DNA from 4 places in the Mesorhizobium sp. M1227 genome. Region 1 is predicted to be linked to each of the others. Evidence: predicted binding sites of a transcription regulator. Region 1 holds the regulator's gene; each other region holds the start of a gene.

Region 1 (3,402 bases):
GCGCAACCTGGCGATCTCGGCCATCGCGGTCATCCTGGTGTCGCCGCACGAGGTGGTCGGTCCGAGTTTCCAGATGTCCTTCGCCGCGACGGCGGCCCTTGTCGGCGCCTATGCAGGCTGGTCCGATTACCGCGCCGGCAGGGCTACCACGCCGCCGCCGCGGCAGTCGCCGCTACGCTTTGCCACTCGAAAGGTCCTGCTGGGCATGTGCGGTCTGGCGATGACCTCGATCATTGCAGGGAGCGCCACGGCGCTTTTCGCCATATGGCATTTCCAGCGCGTGGCGCCGCTCAGCCTGTTCGCCAATCTGGCCATCATGCCCATCGTGTCACTGGTCGTCATGCCCTTCGCCGTTCTCAGCGCGCTGGCGATGCCGTTCGGTGCGGATGGCCCTTTTCTCTATGTCATGGGCAAGGGGCTGACGGCGATGATCGCCCTGTCCGGGTGGATCTCGGAGCGCTCGCCGATCGATGCGGTCGGGCTGATTTCGCTGAGATCCGTCCTTCTGGTGACGATCGCCCTCGTCATTGCCAGCATGGCGACGACGTGGTTGCGGCTGGCGGCACTTCCTTTTGCGCTCGCCGGCTTGCTGACGACAACGCAGACACGCATACCCGACGTATTGGTCTCGGAGGACGCACGGCTGGTCGCGCTGCCGATCGGCAGCGGTGAACTCGCGGTCAACCGGGCACGCCCGAATGAGTTCACCATCGACAACTGGAAACGCGCGCTCACATCAGAGGCTATCGTCGCGCCGGAAACACCTGGAAAGAACGACCCGCAATTCGACATTGCCGATCCGGCCGACCTACCGCCGGGCATGCCGTTCATTTGCACGGACGGCCTCTGCCTTGCCAGGCATCCATCCGGCGCGATCATCGCGCAAGCCAAGGACCGCGATACTGCGCGGCCAGCCTGCGCCTTTGCCAGCTTGATCGTCATCGACGACGCCACCGCCCATAACCCCTGCTACTACGACCGGCTGGTCCTCGTCGTCACCAAACGGCAACTGGCGCGCGCGGGAAGTGCCGCCGTCTATTTCGATCCACAAGCGGCAACACGCGCCGAGATCCGCTTCGCCGTCGAAAAATCATACCGGCCCTGGCACGTGCAGCGGAAATTTTCACGCGCGGCACGGGGCCTGCCGCCATACCGCCGGGCCGACAACCCCAAAGCCGGCGCCAAGGGCGGAGCTCAGTAGCGGCGGATCAGTCCGACGAGCTTGCCCTGCACCTTGACCCTGTCTGGTCCGAAGATGCGCGTCTCGTAGGCCGGATTGGCGGCTTCCAGGGCGATCGAGGCGCCCTTGCGGCGGAACCGCTTCAGCGTCGCTTCCTCCTCGTCGACCAGTGCCACCACGATCTCACCGGGGCTCGCCGTATCGGCATTGCGGATGATCACCGTGTCGCCGTCGAAAATGCCGGCCTCGATCATCGAATCGCCTTTGACCTCAAGCGCATAATGCTCGCCGCCCATGATCATATCCGGCGGCACCGAAATCGAATGCGTCTGGTGCTGGATGGCGTCGATCGGCACACCGGCAGCGATGCGGCCCATCACCGGGATCGAAACGGCGGCGACGACATCGTCGTCATTTCCGGCTGCGGGCACGCGCGACGATGTCGGCTTGCCTTGCCGAGGGGCGCCTTGCCCAAGACTGCCCTGGATGACACTCGGCGAGAACTTGCGTGCCGCATTGAGGCCGGGGGCGATCGAGTCAGGCAGGCGCAGCACCTCCAGCGCACGGGCCCGGTTGGGCAAACGGCGAATGAAGCCGCGCTCCTCCAGCGCCGTAATCAGCCGGTGGATTCCGGATTTGGAAGCCAGGTCGAGCGCTTCCTTCATCTCGTCGAAGGAAGGCGGGATACCGCTTTCCTTCAACCTTTCGTGGATGAACATAAGCAGTTCGTGTTGTTTGCGTGTCAGCATAGCGACCCCCAACAGAATCAGAAAAACAAACCCAGAACAAACACTATCTGTTCCAGTTGTGTTCCGCAACTGTTTAAAGTTTAATGAATGCGTTAAGGCTCGGGAAACAAACGACGTCCCCTACCGGCGTACCGCATTTTCATCGCCGCGAGCCTTATCGCCTTGATTCTGCTTCGTTTGCGCCCTTCTGGTCTCCTAGAAGGCGGCACTGGCATCGGCCGTCGGTTGGTAAAAGGCACGGAATTGAACCGTATCGACTGTGCGGTTTGGTCAATGCACCGTGAACGAAACGAACTCAAAACGCCAACCTCGGGTTAAGTCCCGGCTTCCACCGCCTGGTCAGGCTGCTTCTCGCCGGTGGAGCCTTGCTGCGCGCAACCAGGTAATGGAAGAACAGTCGATGCGTGTCCGACGTTGCGTTGGATCTTGGGGGAGCAGACAAATCATGACAGGAATTCCCGATCTCGTGGCCATAAAGGCGATGGATGCCGCGGATCCGCTGCGCGCGATGCGCGACCGCTTTGTGTTGCCGCAAGGAGTGATCTATCTCGACGGCAATTCGCTAGGAGCTGCTTCACGTGCCGCTTTCGATGAACTGCACAAGGCCGCGACCGAAGAATGGTCGTATGATCTCATCCGCGCATGGAACACCGCCGGCTGGTTCAACATGCCGCTTGAACTTGGCGACCAGCTCGGGCGCCTGATCGGTGCCGCGGCCGGCCAGACGGTGGTCTGCGACACGACATCGGTCAACATCTACAAGCTGCTGCACGCCGCCATGGCCATGCGACCGGAGCGGCAGGTCATCGTCGCCGAGGGCGATAGTTTTCCGACGGACCTCTACATGGCTGAGGGTGTGGTTTCGACGCGAAAAGATACGCTGCTGCGCCTCTCGGGGGTCGACGCGCCGACCATCGAAGAGCTGATCGACGAACGCACCGCCGTGGTGCTGGTCAACCACGTCAACTACAAGTCGGGCGAACTGCGCGACATGCCGACGCTGACGCGCAGGGCTCAGGAAGCCGGGGCGATGATCGTCTGGGATCTCTGCCACACCGCCGGCGCGATGCCAGTCGAGCTCGACAAGGCAAACGCCGATTTTGCCGTTGGCTGCACCTACAAATATCTGAATGGCGGCCCGGGCGCGCCTGCCTTCATCTATGCGGCTGAGCGGCATCTTTCCGACATCCAGCAGCCGCTCACCGGCTGGTGGGGCCATGCACGGCCCTTCGCCTTCGAGCCAGGCTATGCGGCCGGCACCGGCATCCGCCGATTTCTGTGCGGCACCCATCCGGTCCTGTCGATGCGCACGCTGAAGGGCGCGCTCGACATCTGGAACGATGTCGACATGACGGCGGTGCGCAAGAAGAGCATCGCGCTGGCGGATCTGTTCATCGAGCTTGTCGAGGCAAAGTGCGGCACTTACGGGCTCACGCTCGAAAGCACGCGCGATGGGGAAAAACGCGGCAGCCA
Region 2 (3,402 bases), on a different contig from region 1:
AGGAAAGCCGGCAACCGGCGCCTGCCATCGCGATCTCCGGCACTGCTGCCCGAGCAAAACCATCATGGACGATGCGCAGATGCGTGCCGCCGGAAACGGTACGGTCGAGCGTAAAGGTGACGATGCTGTCCACTGGGCTGTCGTTCATTGCGCTGTCCAGGGGGCTGCCGGGCGGCACCTGCGTATCGCCGGGCGCCGGGCGCTCCCGCCAGGAATAGCGCAGCAGCCGTCCGGGATCCGCGTCGAGGATTTCGCACTCGATCGGCGCATTCGGCGCTTTAAAGGCAAAGCGGTTGCCGATTTCGGGCTTGATGTCGTTCGGCATCATCCAGGCCGCGAGCAGGTCCGGCACCGTCAGTGCCCGCCACACCTTTTCCGGCGGTTCGGGCAGCTCGCACTCGAACTCGATCTTGTCTGCGGCCATTTCGGCGCGTTCTTTGCCTCGGCTGGTCATTGGTCCATGTCCTTCAAAACCGTCTTGAGCCTTTCGATGCGCTCTGGCCAGAACGCACGGTAGCGTTCGATCCAGCCGAGCAGTGGCGCAAGCCCCTTCGGATCGACGCGGTAATAGGCGTTGCGACCGGCCCGGCGCTCGACCACGAGGCCGGCGCCGCGCAGCACTGCGAGATGTTGCGATACCGCCGGCTGCGATACCGGTATGCCAGTGCGCAGTTCCGACACCGTCATCTCGCCGTCGGCGAGCCGCTCATAGACGGCGCGACGCGTTGGATCCGCTAGTGCCCGAAAAATGTCTGCTTCGATCATGCCGAAAGCATAAGTCAATACTTATCGGTTTGGCAAGCCGTGTTCTTTAAGACAGGCGGTGTTTTTTAAGACAGGCGAGGTTTTACAAACTCGCTGGAAGCCAGCGTCTCACCATGTCGGGGGATCCGTTGAACGTCGCCTCGAAAACTGGTGACGCGAGCACAGCATGAATATGAAGCAATTCGGAGCCGACGTTTCGGAAGCCATGTTGCCTGTGCGCGGCGACAACAAGCGACTGTCCGGCAGTCAAGACGAGATGCTCTTCGTCGATCCACATCTCGGCCCTGCCAGCGATGACGGTAAGCACTTCCTCGACCGGGTGCCAATGTGTCGGGGCGCCAACCGCCGGTTCGACCCATTGTTCAAACATGCAAAGTTGAGTTGCGCCGTTGCGGGCAGAGACATGCATGCGGGTCTTTACTCCCGTCCGCCATTCTTCTTGCGGCTGATCGTCATGCGCAACCATCTTCATGCGTTCGCCTCGATCCCATGGTCTGTGGAAATTCGACGCCGAGACACTACTTCTTACTGACAACTATTGACAGTGCAAGGCCTCTCCTATAGAACGAAAAGAGAACAAAAACCTTGTGGGAAAAGGCAGCGACGGCAGGCAGGGATTGTCCATCGCCTGTAAGGTGCGGCGACAAAAATTCGGTTTCGGATGAGCGCGGAGAAGTATCATGGCGGGTAGCGTCAACAAGGTCATTCTGGTGGGCAACCTCGGGGCGGACCCTGAAATCCGCCGCCTGAATTCGGGTGACCCGGTCGTCAACATCCGCATCGCGACGTCGGAAAGCTGGCGCGACAAGACGTCCGGAGAGCGCAAGGAAAAGACCGAGTGGCACAATGTCGTGATCTTCAACGACCAGATCGCCAAGGTGGCCGAGCAGTATCTGAAGAAGGGCATGAAGGTCTATGTCGAGGGCCAGCTGCAGACGCGCAAATGGCAGGACCAGACCGGCAATGACCGCTATACGACCGAAATCGTGTTGCAGAAATTCCGCGGCGAGCTGCAGATGCTCGATGCGCGGGGCGAGGGCGGCGGCCAGGTCGGCAACTATGCCGGTGGTGGTGCGAGCCGCGGTTCCGATTTCGGCCAGTCCGGCCCGGGCGAAAGTTTCAATCGCGGTGGCGCCAACAAGGGCGGCGGCGGTGGTTCGTCGCGCGAGCTGGACGACGAAATCCCGTTCTGATTTCTCGGAGCGGACTGCCCTTGCGGCGAAAAGCGCCGGCACCTTGGCCACGAAATGGCGTCCCGAAAATCTGTCTTGGATTTTTGGGACGTTGTGCGTTTGAGCGGTGAAAGGACGTATCAGGTGAAGGCAAGGGTCAAATGGGTCGAGGAGCGCACTTTCGTTGGCGAGTCCGCCAATGGGCACAAGCTGGTGCTAGGCACTGCGTTCGGGCCGGAGGGCAAGACGCCGGGGCCGAGCCCAATGGAACTGGTGCTGATCGGCACTGGCGGCTGCTCGGCCTATGACGTGGTCCATATCCTCGAAAAGGGGCGCGAGGCGGTCGAAGATTGCGTGGTCGAACTCGATGCCGACCGTGCAGAAGCCGATCCCAGGGTGTTCACCCGCATTCACATGCATTTTGTCGTCAAGGGCCGGGCGCTGTCACACGACAAGGTAAAGCGGGCGATCGGGCTTTCGATCGAGAAATACTGCTCGGCCTCGGCAATGATGGCCAAGACTGCCGAGATTACCCACGACTTCGAAGTCATTGAAACGACAGCGAAGTAGGGCTGTCCCTACGTCGCCATCAGCGCCTTGATGCCGTCGGCGACGAACTGTACGGCGAGCGCCGCCAGGATGACGCCGAGCAGCCTTGTCAGGATCGAACGGCCGGTTTGGCCGAGGATACGGTCGATGCGCTCTGACAGCACGAACACCAGGTAGGTGATGACGAGGCAGATGGCGATGATGCCGACAAGGGCTGTCTGAGCGCCCAAACCCTGAAACGAGCTTGAGAGCAGGACGGTCGCCGAAATCGCGCCGGGACCGGCAATAAGCGGGATCGCCAGCGGAAAGGCGGCGATGTTGTGGATCATGTCCCTGGTGATGGCGACGTCGCCGATCTTCTCCTTGCGGTCCTGCCGGCGCTCGAACACCATTTCGAAGGCGATGAAGAACAGCAGAAAGCCGCCGGCGACGCGGAAGGCCGGCAGAGTGATGCCGAAGACTGACAGGATCGACGCGCCGGCGATTGCGAACAACGCCATTACCAGGAAGGCGATGACCGAGGCGCGCACGGAGACCTGGTTGCGCTCCTCGCTGTTCATGCCGCGGGTAACGGCGAGGAAGAGCGGCGCCAGGCCGGGCGGATCGATCGTCACCAGTATGGTGACGAAGGCGTTGAACAGGCTGTCGAAGCTCGGCATGCTGACCCTCCCCGCCGGCAAAGCCGGATAACGGGATTGGTAGAGCAAAGCGGAGCCAGTGGAAACCGTGCGGATCAGGGGCTGGCGGTGCGGCGCGCCAGAAACTCGACTTCGAGACGCCAGGTGGCGCCGTCGTCCTGTGAGCGTTCGCCCAGCCAGCGGAACGAATTTTCGGTGATGCGCGAAAAGCTCCAGCGCACAGCAGATCCGGTGCCGTCTGCGCCTTGCTGGATGATGGTATCGCCCTCGGCACGGCC
Region 3 (3,402 bases), on a different contig from region 1:
TTTGATCGGTGATAAACATTAAGGGCATCGCCGGCTGTGAGCGAGCATCGTGCTTCCGCCCCAATTCGGGAGGGAGCCATGAGCAGCCCCAACACCTCCAAAATTGGCGTCGCAAACTCAGAAGACCGCGATCGGGCGCCACAGCCAATTCCTAGCCCAGAGCCTGTATACAGAAACGAACTGCTGCGGCGCATGTCTCCGGCCAACCTTCAATTGCTCAGGCCTCACCTTCACAGCAGCTTTCTGCCATTGAGGACGCAACTCGAAACCGCAAACGCCGCTATCGAGGCCGTCTACTTCTTTGAGACGGGGATCGGCTCGATGGTGGCGAAACTCCGGCCGGAGGTCGACGCCGAAGTTATAGTCATTGGTTTCGAGGGCATGACCGGCTCGGCGCTGATCATGGGCGGCGATCGATCGCCGCACGACTGCTACATTCAAGCGGATGCCGAGGTTGCCAGCATGGACGCCGAGCCATTCACAAAGGCGCTTTCCGACAGCCCGACGCTGCGGCTTTTTCTGCTGCGGTACGTGCACTACGCGTGGATCCAGGCAAGCTATACCGCCCTCGCCAATGCGCGTTTGAAACTGGAAGAACGGCTGGCAAGATGGCTGGTCATGTGCAACGACCGCATAGAAGGCGACCGGCTGCCGATTACCCATGAATTCCTGTCGGTCATGTTGGGTGTACGACGCCGGGCGTCACCCTGGCACTTCAAATGCTGGAAGGCCGCGGTCTGATCAGGTCAAATCGTGGCGAGGTCATCGTCCGTGATCGAACTGGTCTCATCACCTTGGCAAACAGCTCATATGGCCAGCCGGAGGCGGAATACGCCCGCCTGATCGGCGAGCAGGCATCTCCATGATCCGCGCCAATATCGAAGTCCGCCGATGGGATGAGACAAACCACCTAAAGCGGCAGGCCATCGCTAATGCTGGGCGGGGGGTCTCGATCCGCGAAGGGCAACCCCTGCTGGTTGCGACAGTTTGAGTGAGGCACGCCGAGTCTCTCCCTTCCCACAAAGAATTGATATGTTGAGACCGGAGGCTCTGTCAGCGCCGTTGGCGACCAGTCCGGCGCGGGAACCACCATCCAGCCGCAGTCGACGTGTTGTCCGGGTCCCGGCCAGCGTCGACGTTACTCCGACCGATCCCACACACTGACCAGGTCGGTGACGAGCAGCCCTGCAAACGGTCTGAGAAACCCTACCAAATGTGGCGGAACAAATCATGATCGTTTCTCATTGTGCTGATCAATCAAGGGAGATTGACCATGGGCGACCGGCACAACCCAAAAATCGAGGCATCGGCAAATGTCGGAAAAGACCCGGAAGATTGGGTCAGCGGAGATGACCCAATGACTCCCGCACAAGCCTCATATCTGAAAACTCTGGCCGAACAGGCCGACGACCCTGAGGCCTATGCCGACGGCCTTAGCAAGGCGGAAGCTTCTAAACGCATTGGTGCACTCCGGGAAAAGTTAGGCCTGTAGCGTCCGCCCGTGGCTTTTCGTCTCTAGCAAAGGACAGCCGATCGGATTGGATTGGGACAGTTTTGGTGCAGGTGACCCGCAATGAATCTTCTGAATTCAGTGCATTGTGGCTCGACCGGCGATCGAGACGACAAACGGCGGATGGGAGCGGCTCATAGGGTACAACAGCCCGGCATTCGCCCTAAACCCACCGAGACCTCGCACCCCCCGATCCAATCCTACTGTCGAAACAGATCAGGCCCTTCCGACGAGGGCGATGGTAACCAAAGACACAAACAGGACAAGGGCGATTGCAGCGCCCCAGAAGAAAACTTTTTCGGTGCCGCGTTGCTCTTCCTCGCGAGATATGTCTTTCGCCATTGTATGCATCCTTTGCGAAGGTCAGCGACTGAGCAACGTGCTGTGCCAAGGCTGGGTTCCCGATAAACTACTTGCCCGCTTCGCACTGTGAGACAGTTCTCGGAATGAAACTCCAACCGTCGGTTGGTGGACGCATCGCACCTGGTGCATCTAAAGTTCGCGTGGTCCGCGCGCACCGGGCATGTCCGACCCCCCGCTCGGTGCAACAGCGTTTGATCGACCCGCCGCATCAACCTGTGCGGCGGGCTTTTTTCCTCACGCGATGGAACACCGGCGCGCAGGAAAAGTTCTGCCCACGCAGCAAACTCTTTCCCTCATATTTTTGCTGCCAGATCGGATATCTCCGATCGGCCCGCGTCGTTCTTATCCTCCGGCGACGCGGGCTCGCCGTCCTGCTATCGGTCGAGGAACCACAGAACAACCGAAAGCACGATGCTGTCAGGACCCGGTGCCAATCGGAGCACAAACGTGAAGTTCTCACGCGGATCCTGGTCAACCGTAGCGGCATATGTAAGGCGGGAGCGTCTTCACCGATCGCCTCATCGGCTTCCTCGTGCAGGTCTAACTATACGTTCTGATGTTCTTGGACCCAAATGAGCTGCACCGCGTTGTTTGCGCGCATGCTGTGCTTCGCAATCTGATGGAAAAATCCGACGCCCCTGCTGCACCGCAGACAGCTCCTGGTGCCGAAGCGCGCTTTCCGTACGATCGTGCGGCGGTTGAGCGGTTTCGACAGACATTCCCGCGCGCCAGGTGGAGTGACGAGCGCAGAACCTGGTTCGTGCCAGGAAAGACTGCAGAGCGGCGGATCCAGCGCTGGCTTGCGCAAGAGGCGGATTTGCGAGCAGCACATGATGACAGCAAGGGACGGGATGCCTTCGCCTTCGATCCCCTGTCGAGCCGGTATCTGGAAGTCGCGGACGACCTGCGCATTCGCACGCCTTATTCGCGGACGGTTCTTGAGGAACTACGAGCCGTTCCATGGGCGAGCTGGGACGACGAACTGCGGGCCTGGAGGGTGCCTTTCCGCTCATACGAGGAGTTGAAGCGCCATTGGCCAAGCATCGAAAGGGCCGCAGGCCGCGCAGAACCGGAGGAGAGGAAACGGCGACGAGAAGCGTCCAAAGACTCCGAGGAACATAAAGCCGCCAGATTGCGGTATGCCGAACGCAGGCGACGTCGCTATCCACTGCCCCCAGACGATTTACCCCGGCTTGGCCGTGCCGTGGCAACGGAGCAATACGGTATCGTGGTCTTCACCGAGATTTCGGGTGAACTCGTCGACGCCTCGCAGATAGCAGCGTTCTATCCGCATTTGATCGAGGCGAACGTCGACCACGTCTGGGGCCGATGGCGTCCGGCGACGTTGGCTGAATTGATTAGAACATGGCCCGCTCGGCGTGCTGCCGGATTACCGGAACGGCAGCGAGGCTGGTGGCAACCAACGCTGGCCGAACTCAGGATAGCTCGCCAAATAGCTCGAAGCCTGGCGCGAAGAAGGGCACACGGCTTATGGCATTGTTCTCGCTTTTGAAGCTGGGGCCGTTTTC
Region 4 (3,402 bases), on a different contig from region 1:
CCATCTCCTCCTCGCCGTGCTTTCTGGCGTTGTAGGTCGGTATGTTCTCCATCGGCCCCGGCCGGTAGAGCGCGACCAGCGCGATAATGTCCTCGATACAGTCGGGCCGCATGCCGATCAGCGCCTTGCGCATGCCGGCACTTTCCACCTGGAACACGCCGACCACCTCGCCGCGCGACAGCATGGCGTAGGTTTCGGGGTCGTCGAGCGGAATGTGGGCAAGATCGATCTCGATGCCGCGGCGGCGGATCAGCTTGACGGCCCTGTCCAGCACCGTCAGCGTCTTCAGGCCAAGGAAGTCGAATTTCACCAGCCCGGCCTGCTCGACATATTTCATGTTGAACTGCGTGACCGGCATGTCCGAGCGCGGATCGCGGTACATCGGCACCAGCTCCGACAGCGGCCGGTCGCCGATGACGATGCCGGCGGCGTGCGTCGAGGCGTGCCGATAAAGACCTTCCAGTTTCTGCGCCGTATCGAGCAGCGTCTGCACGATCGGCTCACGCTCCGCCTCTTCGGCAAAGCGCGGCTCGTTGGCGATGGCGTCGGCGAGCTTGACCGGATTGGCCGGGTTCGACGGCACCATCTTGCTCAGCTTGTCGACCTGCCCGTAAGGCATCTGCAGCACGCGGCCGACGTCGCGCAGCACCGCGCGCGCCTGCAACGTGCCGAAGGTGATGATCTGGCCAACCTGGTCGCGGCCGTATTTCTGCTGGACGTAGCGGATGACTTCCTCGCGCCGGTCCTGGCAGAAGTCGATGTCGAAGTCGGGCATAGACACGCGGTCGGGATTGAGGAAGCGCTCGAACAGCAGCGAAAAACGCAGTGGATCGATGTCGGTGATGGTCGTGGCATAGGCGACCAGCGAGCCGGCGCCCGAACCGCGGCCCGGGCCGACCGGAATGCCTTGTGCCTTGGCCCATTTGATGAAGTCGGCAACGATCAGGAAATAGCCCGGATATTTCATCTTCTCGATGACGCCGAGCTCGAAATCCAGCCTTTCGCGATATTGCTCGACGGTATAGCCGGGCGTCGGGCCGTGCGCCGCCAGCCGCGCCTCCAGCCCTTCATGCGCCTGCCTGGCAAGCTCCTGCGCCTCCGCCTTGACCGCAGCATCGGCGTCGGCGACATCGCGGCCGGCAAAGCGCGGCAGAATCGGATTGCGGGTCTTCGGGTAATACGAGCAGCGCAGCGCGATCTCGACGGTGTTGTCGATTGCTTCCGGCAGGTCGGCGAACAGCCTCGCCATATCGGCCTGGCCTCTCAGGAAGTGGTCGGGCGAAAGGCGGCGGCGATTGTCGGCCGCAACCACGGAACCTTCTGCGATGGCGATCAGGGCGTCATGCGCCTCATAGTCTTCACGAGAGAAGAAAAACGCCTCGTTGGTGGCAACCAGCGGCAGATCGTGGCGGTAGGCGAGATCGACCGACGACTGCTCGATGGCGCGGTCATAGCCGGACACGCGCTCAAGCTCGACATAGAGCCGGTCGCCGAACAGGCTCTTGAGCGCCGAGAGCCGGGTCTCGGCGAGTTCGCGGCGATCCTGTTTCAATGCAGTGCCGATCGGACCGCGCGGCCCGCCCGTAAGGCAGATCAATCCGTCGGTGTGGCCCTGCAGCATCTCGCTCGTCAGATGCACCGCTTCGCCGGGCGGTGTCTCGAGGTAGACGCGGCTGACCAGCCTGACCAGATTGCCGTAGCCGGCCTCGGTTGCGGCGATCAGGACGACCGGCCGCATCTCCGGTCCTTGCCGCCTGCGGTCGCGCTGGCTGTCGCTCGCCTCGCCGGAAAAGGCGAGGTCGATCTGGCAGCCGATGATCGGCTGGATGCCATCCTTTACCGCCTTCTGGGCGAATTCCAGCGCGCCGAACAGATTGTTGGTGTCGGTGACGGCGATTGCCGGGCATTCGTCCTGCACCGCATGGCCGACGATCTTGCCGAGCTGCAAGGCACCTTCGAGCAGCGAATAGGCCGAATGCACGCGCAGATGAATGAACCGACGCGCCGCCGCCTCCGCCCGCGACGCCTTTGCATAGGCCTCGCGCAGCAAGGGATCGCGTGGAAGTCTTTCATCCGCCATGGTTTTTTCGCGCCGCCTCACAAGGACTCAGTCGATGAAGATGTATTGTATTGTCGAGCGCCGGGTAGCACAAGTCCAGCGCTAGTGATTAGAGCTTTGGAGGTTTAGAGCAACCGCCGAAGCTGCCAATTTCCCCCCTTGTGGGGGAGATGTCCGGCAGGACAGAGAGGGGCGCTGTCCCGCCAACCTCAGGCTACAAACAAAACCCGCCTCGGCGGGCGGGTCGTTGGAGCCAATTAGCACCATAGCCAAATTAATAGCATAGCTGCCGGCACAAAGCAAGAACAAAATACGGCGCGACGGGGAAAAATTCGAGTTGTCCGTCTCCCGAGGGCGTATCCAGAGGATTGCAGGTCGCGTTCCTTCGCGCCCCCCTCTGTCCTGCCGGACATCTCCCCCATGAGGGGGGAGATTGGCCATCATCTCGGCTTTCGCCAATTTCCAACGTTGCAGGAGCGAGCTGGGCCCCGAAGCTGCCAATCTCCCCACTTTAGGGACACTTGAGGGGGAGATGTCCGGCAGGACAGAGGGGCGCGCTGTCCCGCCAACTTCAGACAGAGCGTCGACGGCGGGTCCAACCTCACGCGAATTCCATGATCACAGCATCGACGGCAAGGCTGTCGCCGGGCTTGGCGTTGAGCTTCGAGACGATGAGGTCGCGCTCGGCGCGCAGCACGTTTTCCATCTTCATCGCCTCGACCACGGCCAGCGTCTCGCCGGCCTTGACCTCCTGCCCCTCGGCAACGGCAATCGACACGACGAGGCCGGGCATCGGGCATAGCAGCATCTTCGAGGTATCCGGCGCCACTTTTTCCGGCATCAGCCTTTCGAGTTCGGCGGTGCGCGGCAGCATGGCGCGGGCTGTCACCGAGATGCCTTTCCAGGCGATGCGGAACCCGTTCAGCACCGGCCTGACTTGCGCCGCGACCTTGCGGCCGCCGACCGTGCCGCGCCAGATGAGATCGCCCGGCCGCCAGTCGGATGCCACCGTCAGCGGTTTGCCGCCGTCGATTGTGAGGTCGAGCTCCATCGGAATGGAAATCATGCCTTCGACGATGGCAACCGAAAGATAATCCCGGCCGATCTTCACCACCCAATCGCGTTTCAAGGCGCCCGAATGCGGCGCCAGCCGCCCGCCCAGCCGGTCGAGCCGGTCGCGGCGCAGCAGTTCGACCGCGGTTGCGATCGCGGCCAGCACCGCGTTTTCTTCGCTGTTCGGCACAATGGGCGCGAAGCCGTCGGGATATTCCTCGGCGATGAACGCCGTCGATAGCCGCCCTTCCCGCCAGCGCGGATGCTGCATCAGCGCCGCCAGGAACGGT

What was found. Region 1 encodes LexA, which represses DNA repair genes until DNA is damaged. Its sites were predicted from a motif close to TGTTCNNNNTGTGTTCNG; they were not measured.
Region 2: NKH28_RS16605 (single-stranded DNA-binding protein) is a predicted target of LexA. The motif match lies at 1,327-1,344, and genes of this name have one in related genera.
Region 3: NKH28_RS08820 (DUF3072 domain-containing protein) is a predicted target of LexA. The motif match lies at 1,220-1,237, and genes of this name have one in related genera.
Region 4: dnaE (DNA polymerase III subunit alpha) is a predicted target of LexA. The motif match lies at 2,350-2,367, and genes of this name have one in related genera.

What each region holds. Positions count from the first base shown of each region.
Region 1 covers NZ_JAMYLZ010000016.1:15,975-19,376, forward strand. The annotation lists gene NKH28_RS19195 (ComEC/Rec2 family competence protein) at 1-1,201, shown strand, start outside; gene lexA (transcriptional repressor LexA) at 1,195-1,929, opposite strand; gene kynU (kynureninase) at 2,375-3,402, shown strand, end outside.
Region 2 covers NZ_JAMYLZ010000012.1:29,042-32,443, reverse strand. The annotation lists gene NKH28_RS16620 (SRPBCC family protein) at 1-454, opposite strand, end outside; gene NKH28_RS16615 (ArsR/SmtB family transcription factor) at 451-765, opposite strand; gene NKH28_RS16610 (cupin domain-containing protein) at 848-1,237, opposite strand; gene NKH28_RS16605 (single-stranded DNA-binding protein) at 1,446-1,958, shown strand; gene NKH28_RS16600 (OsmC family protein) at 2,082-2,507, shown strand; gene NKH28_RS16595 (MarC family protein) at 2,516-3,145, opposite strand; gene NKH28_RS16590 (hypothetical protein) at 3,220-3,402, opposite strand, start outside.
Region 3 covers NZ_JAMYLZ010000004.1:261,512-264,913, reverse strand. The annotation lists gene NKH28_RS08825 (Crp/Fnr family transcriptional regulator) at 79-741, shown strand; gene NKH28_RS08820 (DUF3072 domain-containing protein) at 1,274-1,492, shown strand; gene NKH28_RS08815 (hypothetical protein) at 1,727-1,852, opposite strand; gene NKH28_RS08810 (hypothetical protein) at 2,493-3,386, shown strand.
Region 4 covers NZ_JAMYLZ010000012.1:137,157-140,558, forward strand. The annotation lists gene dnaE (DNA polymerase III subunit alpha) at 1-2,080, opposite strand, end outside; gene NKH28_RS17090 (acetyl-CoA carboxylase biotin carboxylase subunit) at 2,661-3,402, opposite strand, start outside.